DNA from 2 places in the Endozoicomonas sp. ALB115 genome. Region 1 is predicted to be linked to the other one. Evidence: riboswitches for the same ligand, from Rfam matches in the RefSeq annotation. Region 1 holds a riboswitch; the other holds the start of a gene.
The links. Region 1 has a riboswitch for thiamine pyrophosphate ahead of thiC (phosphomethylpyrimidine synthase ThiC). Riboswitches for the same ligand answer to the same signal wherever they lie in the genome.
Positions count from the first base shown of each region.

Region 2: linked by a shared signal. The riboswitch ahead of thiD (bifunctional hydroxymethylpyrimidine kinase/phosphomethylpyrimidine kinase) and the one ahead of thiC (phosphomethylpyrimidine synthase ThiC) in region 1 are both predicted to bind thiamine pyrophosphate.

Region 1 covers NZ_JBLYZG010000075.1:437-8,543, reverse strand. The annotation lists gene ACO6VE_RS21505 (GNAT family N-acetyltransferase) at 709-1,209, shown strand; gene ACO6VE_RS21500 (phosphohydrolase) at 1,306-1,980, shown strand; TPP riboswitch at 2,021-2,136, shown strand; gene thiC (phosphomethylpyrimidine synthase ThiC) at 2,331-4,154, shown strand; gene ACO6VE_RS21490 (pyridoxal phosphate-dependent aminotransferase) at 4,121-5,191, opposite strand; gene birA (bifunctional biotin--[acetyl-CoA-carboxylase] ligase/biotin operon repressor BirA) at 5,340-6,338, shown strand; gene ACO6VE_RS21480 (type III pantothenate kinase) at 6,335-7,102, shown strand; gene ACO6VE_RS21475 (SPOR domain-containing protein) at 7,104-7,826, shown strand; tRNA gene ACO6VE_RS21470 (tRNA-Tyr) at 7,986-8,069, shown strand.
Region 2 covers NZ_JBLYZG010000010.1:68,131-76,237, forward strand. The annotation lists gene ACO6VE_RS06860 (ABC transporter permease) at 1-47, opposite strand, end outside; gene ACO6VE_RS06865 (ABC transporter ATP-binding protein) at 51-833, opposite strand; gene thiD (bifunctional hydroxymethylpyrimidine kinase/phosphomethylpyrimidine kinase) at 849-1,667, opposite strand; TPP riboswitch at 1,811-1,911, opposite strand; gene ACO6VE_RS06875 (SDR family NAD(P)-dependent oxidoreductase) at 1,965-2,744, opposite strand; gene ACO6VE_RS06880 (DUF3833 domain-containing protein) at 2,756-3,331, opposite strand; gene ACO6VE_RS06885 (class I SAM-dependent methyltransferase) at 3,316-4,563, opposite strand; gene ACO6VE_RS06890 (DUF1365 domain-containing protein) at 4,560-5,495, opposite strand; gene ACO6VE_RS06895 (NAD(P)/FAD-dependent oxidoreductase) at 5,498-6,907, opposite strand; gene ACO6VE_RS06900 (hypothetical protein) at 7,254-7,718, shown strand; gene ACO6VE_RS06905 (hypothetical protein) at 7,877-8,107, shown strand, end outside.

The DNA.
Region 1 (8,107 bases):
AGCACAGATTTTTCCTGCATAAGACGACATTATTATCACAGTCGTACAGGAATTAACCCGACCCGGATCATTCCGAAAGGCCCTGCCCCGAAATTGCAAAACATCACCAGCAGGATATTAACGGTATTGGAATGCCTGATTTGAGGTGGGCATAAGTAGTTAACCAAATGAAATCATATATTTCTGACTAAGTTGTCAGTCACTCTGCGGCGTTGCAACTCCGGTCACATAGCTACGGCTATGCTCCCTACGTTGCGCCTTGCATAGCAACTGCCCACTTAGCCAGAAATATACGATTCCATTTGGCCAACTACTTAGGCTGCTTTCGATAGCGGAGGCATGGAGCCCGGATTTAGCCATCCGTTTCCGGTTTATAGAATCAGGGAACTTTTGACAATCTGCGCACACTAATATAGGGAAAGAAGTTGCACAGCCTGTGAAATCAACATCTGCTCGTAAAAGGTTGCAGTTTCAGGCTCTCTTCGCTTTTGCCTGATCATCAGGTGGTCTGGGTTCAGGTTTTGCCTGATGATCTATTGGCATTCTCTGGTCTGACGAAGGCAGTTGTTTTTCTTGATATTAGTATCAATAAATCAGTCAGTTGTATTCATCGGGTCATCTGATTAATGAGAACTTTCAGATCATCTAACTGTCCAAATGGCGGAGTAATTATTTTGTTGGAGCAAAGTTTCTGGAGACTATTTTACCGTGCTGATTGTTACTGATACGCCCCGTCTGATACTTCGTACCTGGCAGTTACAGGATGTCGATGCGTACTCCGCCTTACTGGGCGAAACACCTCCCGGTGCCTCAGATGCCATGGCCACAGAGCCCGCAAGCCTTGCAGAAACCGAGTTGTGGCGCTACCAGGCGGAACTGGATAAATGGGGGTGGTCGCGCTGGGCGGTGGTATTCAAAGAGAATAACCAGCTAATTGGCTATTGTGGCTTTTCTCCCTATGGCAAGCATATTGAGATGAGCTGGCGCTTTTTACCCGCTTACCGCGGACAGGGGCTGGTGCTGGAAGCTGTTGAGGCAGTGACTCAATTCGGCTTTAACCAGCTGGGTATGGAAGAGATTATTTCTTATACAACCCCCACTAATGAGTTTGCCCAGGGCGTTATGCAACAACTGGGGATGACACTTGATCGCTTTGAGGGGTGGAGTACCTGTACGGTTGCCCGTTACCGCATACAGTCACCGATATAAATCATGCGCTGAAAATATTCCGCAGCCACAGTACAATCACTTTAAATAATTTCATTCATTTAAATTTATCCCTCCACTTACAGTCTTTTTGAACTCATGAGCAATAGCAGCAGCGACACCCTGAGTACCTGGGAGCAGAAAATTATCGTCTGGCTACAATCCATGCACCACGACCATGATGACCACTCCCATGACTTTTCCCATTTTCAGCGGGTCTGGAAAACGGCGCAGCAGATCATGGATCTGGAGCAGGTGTCTGTGAATCCACTGGTGGTTCTCGCTGCCTGCTACTTTCACGATATTGTGGTGTTGCCAAAAGATCATCCTGAGAGGTCCAGGGCCTCTTCGCTGGCTGCCATAAAGACCAGAACCTGCCTTGAGGATATGGGGTTTCCTGCTGAGTTGATTGATAACGTCTGTCACTCGGTGGCCAGTCACAGCTATTCTGCGGGCATTGCGCCCGAAACCATTGAAGCCAAAGTGGTTCAGGATGCTGATCGGATGGAGGCTCTGGGAGCTATCGGGCTGGCCCGGGTTTTTTATACATCGGGCCTGCTGCGGCGAAAAATGTTCGACCCCGAAGACCCACTGGCTGAGCACCGGGCCCTTGATGATCGTGAATACGCGCTGGATCATTTCCAGGTGAAGTTGCTGAAGCTGTCTGACACCATGCAGACGTCCGCCGGACGCAGAATGGCAGAGCGGAATTCGGATTACCTCAGGGAATATATGGGCAAGTTGCTTAAAGAGCTGGAAGGGGATTATTCCTGACCCGGTACTACTTTTTCAGTGAGGGTGCCTTTATAATCTTCCCATCTTGTCGGAGTGCGAAAGCTGAGATCGCTGCATTTTATCGGATATATGTGCAGCAAATTCGTTGAACCTGCTCAGGGTAATACCTGCGAAGGGAACAAGAGAAGAGAGTACCGGGTTGCTATCTGGTGGATGGCTGATCACGCTTTTGGCCAATCATGCCTTTAATATCTCAAAGCATTGTTTTGCTTTAAATCAAGCAGCTTCTTGCTAACCTTGACGAGTCAAGCTAGCAAAAACCGTCTATTCCTTTTCTCTGGCCTGAGACACCGGCAAGCCATACCAATAACAATAGATAAGGGATATTCATGGTCGGTAACTCTCAACTTCAGGGTATTCAGATGCGTGCTCCAATTGCTGACAGTCAGTCACTTCTGGTAGAAGCCTGTCGTTCATTTCCTGCTTCACGGAAAATTTACCTTCCCGGCAGCCGCCATGATATTCGTGTGGGCCTGCGGGAAATAACCATTGGGCAGAGACACGGAGAGTACAGTAAGTTATCCACTGAATCTGCCGTTCGGGTGTACGACACATCCGGTCCTTATACTGATCCGGAATACTGCCTGGATCTGCTTAAGGGCCTGCCGCCTATCCGTTCAGAATGGATACGGGCACGAGAAGACTCAGAAGAGTTGAGTGCCCAGTCTTCAACCTATGCATTGCGACGAAAACAGGATATTCAGGTTGAGCCGGTGCGCTTTCAGTCATCTGCCCCCGTCAGATGTGCCCTGTCTGGAAGAAATGTGACTCAGCTCCATTATGCCAGGCAGGGAATAATCACACCGGAGATGGAATATATCGCCATCAGGGAAAACATGGGAAGGCCTGAAGCAAAGATAACCCCCGAATTTGTTCGTCAGGAGGTGGCATCCGGTCGTGCGGTTATACCCGCGAATATTAACCATCCCGAAGCTGAGCCAATGATTATCGGCCGTAACTTTCTGGTGAAGGTCAATGCCAATATTGGTAATTCACCGGTGACGTCCACCATAGAGGAGGAAGTTGAAAAACTGCTCTGGGCAACCCGCTGGGGGGCCGATACGGTGATGGATCTTTCCACCGGTAAACATATCCATGAGACCCGGGAGTGGATTATCAGAAACTCACCGGTACCGATTGGCACCGTGCCTATTTATCAAACACTGGAGAAAGTAAACGGCAAGGTAGCGGATCTTAATTGGGAGGTGATGAAGGACACCTTGATTGAGCAGGCAGAGCAGGGGGTAGATTATTTCACCATTCATGCCGGAACGCTGAGAGACCATGTGAAACTGACCACTGATCGGGTGACCGGTATTGTTTCCAGGGGCGGTGGGATTCTCGGGCAGTGGTGTGAAATGCATGACAGCGAAAACTTCCTCTATGAACACTTTGATGAGATCTGCGAGATATGCAAGGCATACGACATTACGCTTTCATTAGGGGATGGGCTGCGCCCGGGATCGGTGGCTGATGCCAACGATGCGGCACAGTTTGCCGAACTGAAAACGTTGGGTGAACTGACAAAGAAAGCCTGGGCACATGATGTGCAGGTGATGATTGAAGGCCCCGGGCATATACCGATGCACCTGATTCAGGAAAATATGGATAAACAGCTGGAGTATTGCCACGAGGCACCCTTTTACACGCTGGGTCCACTGACGACGGATATCGCCCCCGGCTATGACCATATTACTTCCGGGATCGGTGCAGCGATGATTGGCTGGTTTGGTTGTGCAATGCTCTGTTATGTGACACCAAAAGAGCACCTTGGCCTGCCCAATCGTGAGGATGTGAAACAGGGATTGATCGCCTACAAAATTGCTGCCCATGCGGCAGATGTCGCCAAAGGTCATCCGGGGGCACAACTAAGGGATGATGCGCTGTCCCGTGCCCGTTTTGAGTTCCGCTGGGAGGACCAGTTTAACCTGGCCCTGGATCCGGATACCGCAAAAGCCTACCACGACGAAACCCTCCCTCAGGACAGCGCCAAGGATGCGGGTTTCTGTTCCATGTGCGGACCAAACTTCTGCCCAATGCGCATGACGCATGATGTGCGGGAGTTGGAAGAGCCTTCAGCCAATAAAGAGCCCTTAGCCAGTAAAGCGCCCTTAGCCAGTCAAGCGGCTCCGGCAATGGAAAGCCCCTCCTGAATCCTCTCGATCAGCTGCCGGGTCTGGGCAATATCACCCAGTGTTATTCTCAGACCCTTTCGCCCAGTCTGGTCAGACTTTGGGCGAACAAGGATGCCATGGCTGCGCAGGTGCAGCTCAATGACCTCAGGATTATCCGGAAATGCCCAGATGAAATTGGCCGCACTGGGCCAATAGGGAATGGCCTGTTGATCAAGGAACTGCTCAAACAAGGGCTTGGATGACTCCATAACTTCCCTGACGTACTGACGGGTATACTCCGGATGGTCCAGGGCGGCATTGATGGCCACAGCGGCAAACTGGTTAACATCATAAGGGCCACGGATATTCAGCAGCGCCCGGATGTTGTCAGGGTGGCTGATCACGTAGCCCAGGCGAATGGAAGGCAGACCCCAGGTTTTAGAGAAGGTGCGTGTGACCAGAATATTCGGGTATGCCATAACCGCATCCGCCACGGTGGCCTGAGAGTATTCAAAGTAGCATTCATCAACCAGCAGGGCGGTATTGGGTGCGGACCTGGCAATGGTCAGAATATCTTCACGCTGGATTTGCGTGCCGCTGGGGTTGTTCGGGTTGGCGATGACAATCAGCCGGGTTTTTGCGGTGATGGCGTCCAATACTGCGTTAACCGGGAAGCCGGTTTGCCGCGTATAGTCTGGCTCAATAATGTTCAGCTTTTCAATATTGGCGCACTGGCGGTACATCGCGAAGGTTGGGCCGGGGATGATGATGTCATCACCTTCTGTGCAGGCCGCACGGATAATAATATCAATGCCCTGGTCAGAACCATTAGTGATCATGACCTGGGGTTCATCGACGTTTGCGTAGTCAGCGATTTTCCGTGTCAGGTCGCCATAGGATGGGTACACCTGCAGACGATCCTCATTGATATAGTCAATCAGTGCCTGTTTGACATGCTCACTGACGGGCAGCGTTCTCTCATTAAAGTCCAACAGCAGATTATGATGAGGGTCTCTGCCTTCAAGTGGCGGAGAATAGGCGCTCATCCGGGTGATGTGGGACTTGAAAATGCTCATCGGCGGTTTCCCTGATCCATCTGTTTTTGTTGGAGAAAGTGCAGTATAGAGCAGAGTTCCCGGGAGAAGCTATCAGGCATTGGGTCCGCTTAACGCTCTGGCCTGATATAATATTCAGTTTCCTGACAGGTATGTGGATTTCCTATAAATGGAAAAGGTATTAGAACTTCTGGCTGATGGCGGTTTCCACTCCGGTGAAGCGCTGGGCAAGGCGTTGGGGATCAGTCGCGCTGCGATCTGGAAAAAGCTGAAAATGCTGGAAACGCTCGGCCTGCAAATTGATTCAGTCAAAGGCCGGGGGTACCGGCTGCACCCGGGAGTTGAGTTGCTGGATAGTGAACGTATTCTCAATGCCCTGGCCCCATCCGCCAGAAAGTCGGTGGTTGTCCACACCTGTTTGAAAACAGCGTCTACCAATGATCTGGTCAGAGAGATTCCTGTTGCCAGTCCGTTAATAAAAGGGGTGTGTCTGGCAGAATATCAGACCAGCGGCCGTGGTCGGCGGGGCAGAGCCTGGGATAACCCCTTTGGTTCGACCATCAGCATGTCTGTACGTTGGTTTTACAGTGCCGGCATGGCATCCCTCGAAGGGCTGAGCCTGGCGGTCGGTCTGGCTGTGCTGAAAGCGCTTGAACGCAGCGGTGGCGGTGATCTCAAACTGAAGTGGCCTAATGATCTGCTGTGGAACTCGCCCGACGGTTTTCAGAAGCTGAGTGGCATCCTGCTGGAAGTGCACGGAGACCCAACCGGAGACTGCGAGGTGATCATCGGTATTGGCGTCAATATTGCCCTGAGCCAGCAACAGATCAACAGTATCAGCCAGCCCGCAGTGGATATGCAGCGGGTGTGTGGTACCACAGTGAGCCGAAATCAGGTAGCCAGTGAGTTGATCAACGAGTTGTGCCGTACCCTGGATATTTTCAGTCATCAGGGCTTCAGCCATTTCAAAGACCAGTGGGAGCGCTATGATGCTTTTGCCGGGCAGGAGGTTGTCCTGGACGCTTCCGGTAAAACGTTGTCTGGCGTAGCTTCCGGGGTGAATGGTCATGGTGGACTGTTATTGCAGACCCGTGAAGGTATGATGACTTTCAATGGCGGTGAGGTTTCATTAAAGGCCGCGTCACCCACAAAGAGCAAGTCATCATGAGAATTCTGGAACTGGATGCAGGCAATAGCCGATTAAAATGGCGGCTACTGAATAGCGGCCACATCACTTCCCATGGCTTTCTTGCCAACAGCGAAGACTGGCAACACGAATTGCCAAAGCTGTTGGATCAAATTGGGCCGGTCGATTCGGCCAGGGCGGCCATCGTCTCCGGTGATGAGCGTTTTGCGCAGTTGAGTACTGCGGTTAATCAGCACTTTAATGTATCCCTGTTAAAGGCCGAGGTTAAAGAGCAGTGCCGGGGCGTGAAAGCTGCCTATCCTGGTCTGGGCGTTGATCGCTGGCTGGCTATGCTGGCGGCCCATCATCTGGACAGGGCAGAGAATAAAGAGCCCTGCAAAAAAATGGTGGTGAGCTGTGGTACTGCCATTACCATTGACTTGTTGAGTGACGGCGGGAACCACCTGGGGGGCTATATTGTACCGGGTGTCGGCCTGATGAAGAGCATGCTGCACACCAGGACAGCACAACTTCCCATGGTAGCAGCAGAAGCATCAACGATAATGCCCGGAACAAGCACTGCCGGGTGCATTAACAACGGTATTCTGGCCATGGCCGTAGCCATGATTAATACACAACAGGCGCAGTATAAAACGGCTTGCGGCAAAGACTGCCCGGTTTATCTCACCGGAGGTGACGCTACCTTGATTCAGCCGTATCTGGGTGAGTGTTACCATCATCCCGCGCTGGTGATGGATGGTCTGGCGCTTGCTTTCGAACAGGAGGGGAGTAACTCCGTTATATAAAATGCGTTTGACAGTAATTTTTCTTGTGTTTGCCAATATCAGTTACTTTGCCTGGGGCTCATGGCAGGAGTCCAGGGTGGGTTACTGGCTGCCTGAGAGTGATAGTGCCTATACCGAAGCCGCAGGTGAGCGACTGGTTCTGTTGACTGAGACGGAAGATTATCTTCAGTCTCTGCGAAATGAGACTGAAGTTCAGCCAACGTTGGAAACCTCGCTGTATTCCGGTGATACCGTCCAGGAATGTCTGATCGTCGGGCCTTTGGCCAATGTGATCGAGGTGGATGAGTTGCAGCAGCGCCTGTTTGCCGTAGGTGTTAGCAGCAAAGAGCGTGCAGACGAAAGCAGTCAGCAGCAGGATTACTGGGTTCATATACCGCCACTGGCCAGCAGGGATGCGGCAATACGGCTGTTAAGGGAACTTCAGGCCCAGAGAATCGACAGCTTTGTGATTACCCAGGGCGAACTGACCAATGGGATCTCGTTGGGGCTTTTTTCCCGCAGTGAATTTGCAAAAGCCGTAAGTCGTCGCTTAATGGATGCGGGCTATGAGGTCGCGATCAAGTCCCTGCCCAGAGTTCCTGAGCAATGGTGGCTTGAGATGGATGCCGCAGTAGAAGAAAAGCTGAGTACGTCATTCTGGGATGAGGCTACTGACCAGTTTCCTGAATTGAAAACCTTAAGAACGGCCTGCAAGAAGAATGATGCACTGAAAAAAGTGATGTAAAAGCATTGCAACGGACCAAGAGTTTCTCTAGTATACGCCTCGCTGCTCAGGGAGACAGTTAGCCAGGACGACAAACGGAGGTGACCAATTAACATGGTTGCTGAAGAGGAAAAGCCGGGTTGACAAAGAAAACTTCCTGAATAAAATAGCGCAGCATCTGGTGGGGTTCCCGAGTGGCCAAAGGGATCAGACTGTAAATCTGACGCGAAAGCTTCGCTGGTTCGAATCCAGCCCCCACCACCAGATTTCACTTCCTTGTGTTAAGTAAATCGAAAAACTGA
Region 2 (8,107 bases), on a different contig from region 1:
ACCAGCAGGCCAATAAGAACGACAAAGGGTTTGACGGAGTCTTTCATTCTTTATGGCACTCCAGCCTGTTCATCAAACGACTCATGACGTAAACGATCCAGCAGTTTGCCCTGTAAGGCCAGCAGGTCATTATCATCCAGTGAGCGGGGTGTCTTGCCCGGTGGCGTAATGGCATCCGTCAGTCGGGCCGGGTGCCCCCTCAGGTGATAAACCTCATGGCCAAGGCGCAGGGCTTCCAGGGGATCGTGGGTGATTAACAGCACCGTACGGTTCTGTAACAGCTCACAGGCCAGGTCTTGTAAATTGAGCCGGGTGATGGCATCCAGTGCGCCGAAAGGTTCATCCATTAATACCAGTGGCCGGTTTTCCATCAGGGTCCTGGCCAGTGCTACCCGCTGGCGCTGACCGCCGGACAGATGCTGGGGCAGAACGTTGGCTTTTGCGCTCAGGCCTACCTTTTCCAGAATGGACATGGCCTGGTCCCGAACCTCGGCTGACAAGAGCGGACGACGGGTGAACACATCGGTCAGATTGCGGCGCAGGCGCTGCCCCAGGGTGATATTGTCCAGTACCGAAAACCAGGGCAGCAGCAGGTCCTGCTGCGCCATCCAGGCGATTCGGTGATGAACCGAAAAGCCGTCCTGACAGACCACTTCCCCCGTTGTCTCGCCCGCAGGCAGACCGGCAATCAGACGCAACAGACTGGTTTTGCCCACCCCGCTGCCACCCAGAAGGCAAGTCCACTGGCCGCCTTTAAGGGTCAGGTTGAGGTCGGTAAAAACACAGTGGTTGCCAAATCTCAGGCTGGCCTGGCGGATAATCACATCAAACATGCGTTGCGGTATTCTCTATGACCAGGTTCGGTAAAAGTGATGGACCGGGCCATGGCCGGAACCGATGTTCAGATGGTCGGCATGGCCAATGGCATCGGCAATGTACTCCTTGGCAGAGCGCACGGCATCGATCAAAGGGTAATCCCTGGCCAGCAAGGCAGTGACAGCAGACGACAATGTACAGCCTGTCCCGTGGGTGTTACGGGTTGCCACCCAGGGAGACTCAAGTTGGTGCAGGGTGTTACCGTCATGGAACAGATCAACGGCCTTCTTATTGCCCTGGTCTGAGGTAAGGTGGCCGCCTTTGAGCAAGACTGCACTGGCTCCCAGGGCCATCAACGGGTCAATCATGGCGACCATGGCTGCCAGTGACTCAGGTCGGGGGCAGTTCAGCAGAACCGCTGCTTCCGGCAGGTTGGGGGTAATCAGGGTTGCTTTGGGAATCAGTTTGCGACGCAGGTTATCGATGGCGGCTTCCTGAAGCAGAACATCACCGCTGGTGGCCACCATCACCGGGTCAACCACCAGGTATTTCGGCTGGTAATCACTGACCGCGCGGGCAACCGCATCAATCACTTCAGGCTGGCTCAGCATGCCCACCTTGGCGGCAGAAATGTTCAGGTCGGAAAAGACCGAGTCCAGCTGCTCCCGGACAAAGGCGGGTGAGACATCAAAAATACCCTGAACACCCACCGTGTTCTGTGCGGTCAGCGCAGTGATCACACTGCAGCCATAGGCACCAAGGGCTGAGAAGGTTTTCAGGTCTGCCTGAATGCCGGCACCACCGCCACTGTCAGAACCGGCAATGGTCAATGCGATGGGTGTAGAAGACATAAGCTCGCGCAGCTCCACAAGAGAAACTCCATATCATCAGGACTGGCGGGAACAACGGGCGGGGTGTTGCGGTTCCTGTCGGGGCAATAAAATGCATTGATTAACAGGCATGCACGATGGTCAGTACATCAGGGGTTTAGCAGCTCTCAGGCCCGTCGGTTTCCTACGCCAGCATTATCTGGTTCAGGTTCAATGGGTGTATCTCAGTTCTGCCATCACTGGCAGAACACCCCAACCAACACCGGCGGAGTCTATGGGGTTTGCCACAGGCTGTCCAGCGATTGAGTGATTTGGTGCTTATCCGGTTTTACGGACCAACCAGAAATACAGCGGGTATGGCAGGTGACGCAGAAGCGCCATGATGGCGGCAAACATGCGCGGGAAGCGAATCTCGAACTGCCGCCCCTTCATCCCTTTGACGATGACCTCCGCCGCTTTATCCACCTCCATCAGAAAAGGCATGGGGAACCGGTTCTTGCTGGTCAATGGTGTTTTGACAAAACCCGGGTTGATCACTTTGATATCAATACCCTCTCGCCAGAGCTCCGAGTTCAGGGACTCCGCCATATTGATTAACGCCGCCTTGCTGGCACCATAGCCTGCTGCTTTGGGCAGGCCACGATAGCCTGCCAGCGACGCATTAATGGCAATCACCCCTTTACCCTGTTTTTTCATGGCAGCGATCAGTGGCTCAAGGCAGTGGCAGACCCCCATCAGATTCAGTTCCATCTGTTGACGCACCACATTGCTGGTAAACTCCGCAGCAGGTGAAGCGATATAGGTGCCGGCATTTAAAATCGCCTGGTCAATGGCACCATGATTGGCAATGATTTTGTTGACCGTCTCATTCACGGCTGTTTGATCCGTCACATCCAGCGGATAGGGAACAATCCTGCCCGGCAGTTCATCTGATTGCCTGGCCAGTGCTGCCAGCCGTTCTTCATTTCGGGCACTGGCCGCTACGGTCACTCCTTCCCGGGCCAGGGCAATGGCAACCGCTTTGCCAATGCCCTGGCTGGCTCCGGTGATCCAGACCACCGGAGCATTAGAAGGCGTTGTATCCTGAGTAGAGTTCATATCTGCTGCCTTTATGGTTCTTCTTCTGGCCCGGGTTTTTCAAAGGCGACCGTTAAAGTACCCAGCTTGATCCCCCATTTGCTCATGGTGGCGACATTCAGTAGTACGCCATCTTCTTGCAGGAACATCCAGTCATCAAAGGTCACCACCCACTCCCGGCCACGGATGGGCAGACGCATCTGGTATTTGAAGTTAAAGGCATTGCCGGCACTGCGGCCAATGGCCTGGCCAACGATATCTCCGGCGGTGCCCAGGTACTGTCCGTCACCCATAATGTTGACCTTCCAGATACGGGTTGACTCGTTACCATCGGAATAGATGAAGCGTTCATCCAGAGTCAGTACACCGTCTTTGACGTCTCCGGTCATCAACACCTTGAACCGCTGTTGAACATTGCCGAACCGGTCCTGAAACATGCCCCAGGCAACGGTTTCCCCGGCAAAGTAGTGTTCAATTTTCAGACTTGGTTCACTAGCTGCATAATCTTCAATATTCATGGCTGAGCACCCCGTCAGCATAAACAGTAGGGTCAGGAGCCAGGCCCGTCCCGACGTCCAATCTTTTATTGTTGTTAACGCGACTCGCATGATGCGGCCTCCCCTGACACAGGTTTGGTGAGTTTGTAGAGGCAAACATCAATACTCCTGAATTGGAAACCGGTCGTGCAGTAATCCAGGTAAAATTGCCACAGGCGTTTAAAGCGCTGATCAAATCCGAGCTGTTCAATGGCAGGCCAGGCCGAAAGAAAAAGCCGTTTCCATTCATCCAGCGTTCTTGCATAGTCGAGACCGAAAGAGAGGGTATTGGTTATGGCCAAACCGGCCTTTTTGGCCTGCTCTTGCATCACCCTGTCACAGGGCAACATACCGCCAGGGAAGATGTAGCGCTGAATAAAGTCAACACCGCGGCGATACTCCTCGAAACGGGCGTCGTCAATCAGAATGGCCTGGATAACGGCGGAACCTCCGGGTTTCAGGCTGCGGTACAGTTTTTCAAAATAGACCGGCCAGTGCTCTTCACCCACGGCCTCAATCATTTCGATGGAAACGATACGATCATACTGCTCATGGATATCCCGGTAATCCGTAAGACTGAACTGATGGGACTGGTTGTCCGACATCTGTTGCGCATAGGCCAGCTGTTCCTGCGACAGTGTTATCCCTTTGTATGCGCCCTGGTGCCGCTGATTCAGCGCCCGGGCAAAGCCGCCCCAGCCACAGCCTATCTCAAGCACGGAATGCCCCGGACGAAGCTCAAGCCAGTCGATAATGGTGTTGTACTTATTGCCCTGTGCGGTTTCCAGGTCCTCATGCTCATCAAAATAGAGGGCGCTTGAATAGGTCATGGTCGGGTCAAGCCATAGCTGGTAAAAGTCGTTGCCCAGGTCATAATGCGCGGCAATATTGCGACGGCTGCCGGAGCGACTGTTACGGCGTATTTTGTGCAACACCCGGTTAAACAGATTGCTGAACCAGTTGGCAGTCATCACCTCCTGCAGATTGTCTTCATTGGCCATGGCCCAGTCGGTCAGCGCTTTCAGGTCCGGAGAGCTCCAGTCGCCATTAATAAACGACTCTGACCAGCCCAGTAACCCCTGGCTGCCTTGCTGGATTAACCCCACCGGATTATGGATATGCAGACAGGGGATGGGTGTACCTGACCGGAACTGCCCCACCATCACACTTTCGTTGCCATCAATGCGCAGCTCAATTCTGCTCACCCCCGCCTTGACCAATCGTTTTTCCAGCCAGGAGAGTACATTTCTCAGCGCAGGGAACCAGGGTTTGCTGGTGATCTCCGTGGAGCTGGTTGAGTTCATGGTTTCTTCCCCCTGTTCGCTGTATTGTTTTGTGAAAAATATTTTGCTTTCTCACCGTTCATCGCGGCGTAGGTCGCAAAATTTTTTTCTTTTGCTTTTCGCGTTTCTGCACGGGTATGGCTGAAAAAGAAATGTCTTGGCGTGTGTGAGTAAATCGATATGCCCTTTAGCCAGAGCCGCAAGGCTTCCCAATGGATGGCCGCCATGACTTTCATGGTTTGCAGTGGCAGCAGCATGGTCTGTTTTACGATAAAACGATCGGTGATGGTTTTGCGCAGCCCTTTGAACACGGCAGTGAACAGCTTGCCGCTGGCATCGTTCAGGTTAATGGCGAGAGTAACCTTCTCTTTGGGGGGCTGGATCCGGAAATGGTAATAGCAGTCCATGGGAAAGAAAGGGGAAACATGCAGTGCTTTATCGGCCTGTTGTTGAAGGGTTGGTTGAACAATCTGCCTGCTATGCGCTATCAGTCGTTGATCGTCCGACTGCTTTTCAGGCTGCTCTCCAGACTCGACGGCCGCCACATAGGAATGCCTTTCGCCAAAGGTATTGCTGACTTCATAGACGATGGCGGTCAGCTGTTGATCCCGATAGCAAAAGTACACCGCCAATGGGTTAAAGGTGTAGCCAAACATCCGTGGATAACAAAGTAAGCTGACGTTATCCGGTGTCTCAATATTATAGTCGTGAAGCAACCGGTTGATCTGTTCCCGCAACGGTGTCTCTGAACCATCACCATGATCACGGGGGTAAAAAGACACAACATTAAACCGGTTAAGGGAAAACAGGGAGAGCTGCTGATCCAGCGCCTCAATGGTGTCCAGATCCAGCAACCAGGAAGCCACCTGATAAGAGAACCGATGTTTCTTCGGTTTGAACCGGTGGTGCATCAGCTCGCCAACATAAATAGAAGAACCTGAGGAAGACTCCATTCTCAAGATTCCTGCTGCCGAGGCTCAGAGGATTCAAGTTGCGTGCTGTCAACACCCGGGTCAAAAAAGCTGCGGCCAAACAGATCCGGACGATGGAGCCGGTCATTTTCCCCTTTGACCTGCCAGGGGCGGCGAATGCCTCCAAGGCTCTCTGCGACAGCCAGGCCGGACTGTAGTCCATCTTCATGGAAGCCATAGCCCATCCATGCACCGCAATACCAGGTACGGTTTCTGCCCTGGAGCTTCCAGATTTTCTCCTGGGCTTCGATCGCGGCGCGATCAAACACGGGGTGGTCATACAGGTAGCAACCATGAATCAGATCGGTGGCCGGCTCCTGCTGGGGATTCAGCGTGACAAACAGTGGCGGACCGTCGAGATGCTGCAGCTTATTCATCCAGTAGGTAACCGCTGGCCCCTGTTCACTGCCAGGGTCTGATGTATGGGAACCCAGATAGTTCCAGCTGGCCCAGGCCTTTTTGTTGTCAGGCATCAGTCGTTCATCGCTGTGCAGCAGAGCCTTGTTCCGTTGAAACATAAAAGCGCCCAGCAAATGCTGTTCAAACTCGTCTGGCTCAGAAAGCAGGCTGAGCGTGGTGTCAGCATGGCAGGCCATAACCACATGGTCAAAATGCCAGTCTTTACCCTGGAAATCGGTCAATTGAACCCGGTCAGGGAACCGTTTTATTTTGCGGATACAGCGATTGGTGAGCGCCGATGTACCCAGCTCATCAATAATCCGCTGAACGTACTCCCGACTGCCTCCTTTCACGGTTTGCCACTGAGGGCGATCCGACAGTTGCAAGAGACCATGGTTTGAGCAGAAGCGCAGAAAAGCCAAAGCAGGGTAGTCCAGCATTTTGTCCGCCGGTGTTGACCAGATAGCAGCACCCATGGGAATCAGGTGGTCATGAATAAACCGTTGACTGAAGCGCTCACGATGCAGCAGCTGGCCAAGGGTCAGGGAGGCATCTATGCCTTGTTCATGCTCAAGGCTGCCCATCCATTTTTCGCTGTTGCGATAGAAACGCAGAATATCAGCCAGCATTAGCCAGAAGCCCGGACGGAACAGGTTGCTCTTCTGGGCAAATAGTCCGGAAAGATCAGTACCAGCGTACTCAGTAGAGCCGTTGTTCAGAGAAACGGCAAACGACATATCCGTAGGGACAAAAGGCACCTTCAGGTGTTTGAAAAAAGCGATCAGGTTTGGATAGGTTTTCTCATTAAAAACAATAAAGCCGGTATCGACGGGAATGGGCTTCTCATCGCCCACAGACACAGTATGGCTGTGGCCGCCGAAGCGATCATCCTTTTCAAATAAGGTCACGTTGTGTTGTTTAGAAAGTAGCCAGGCGCAGGAGAGTCCGCTAATACCGGAACCGACGACAGCTATGTTCATTCCTTTTGTGGACACAAATGAGACTCCCTGTTGATTTTATTCGCTATAAAAAGGTTGGAGTGCCAATAAGTAATTCTTATCTACAAAAACCTTTCATCAGAGCAGTAAGGTACCATGCCAAAAATTTACGAACAGAGTGTCGTAATGGTTCACCCATTTATATGGAAAATCAATCAATAATGTTTCAGCCACTGTAAAAAGAGGCGCATGAGTGCAACAGGCAAGTGGAGCATGACAAAAAACGCACATTGGATTAAAACTTGGGACTGGCCCGGGCTGAAGAGCCTTGGTATAGAATTCTCAAGAAGCATATTTCCCGCCAAAGGCTATCGTGCCCCAGGCCATTACTGATGTTCTGAGTATGGCGGATAACTTAACACGGATATTTCATCAACGTGCTCCCGCTCTCGCTTGTTCTTTGCCGCTTTATGTGAGTTATGCTCAGTCGACCGTACTCCCCGCGCTTCCTGACAAAATCTCCTGGAGCGACAAAGTCCCCGGCTTTGCATTCGCCCTACCTCCGACATCCATGTGGTCGCGCGCGAGATTCGGGGCAGTTTATGAAATATCCGGGTTAATAAAAATATCCAACGGAAATGTGGATGAGCTGCGTCAATCTGTCCGGGAAATTCGACCGAAAGATGCCCGAACGAAGATACCAGCAGATGAGATGGAGCAGCGCAATGAAGAGGCAGTGGAAACCCCGGGATTGACGAAAGATGTCAGCCTGAATGATGTAAAAAAGCCTTTCGTACCAGGTTCAAACCTTAATTGTGTAAAGCTAAAAGTAATTGTGGTTTTTGGCTTTCAGGTTTCAATTGAATGAATGTGTGAGTTTGTAATAAAAGATCATCTGCCTATTCAATCAAAAGACCTGCTATGAAAAAAAATTAAAATGAAAAAGCTATCTAAGTAAATAATTGAACTTTTCTTTGACCGAAGAATCAAACTCGTCAGAAAAACTTTCAACCAGGAGCATTTCTCATGAGTACACCACAATTTCCTACCCAGAGTCCGGCATTTCCGACACAGCCTCCAGAGGTATCAGGTTTCAATAAAACACCAGGCCTTAACGAGTGCGGTGGGGCAAATACGACATCTGTAGTTTTTAATGGCAGAATTGTCGATAAGTATGTTTTAAGTACTTTTTTCAAGGAAATGACGCAAGGGGGAATCAGGCAGCTCGCAGTGGATACTTGTGCTCAGGCTGCACAG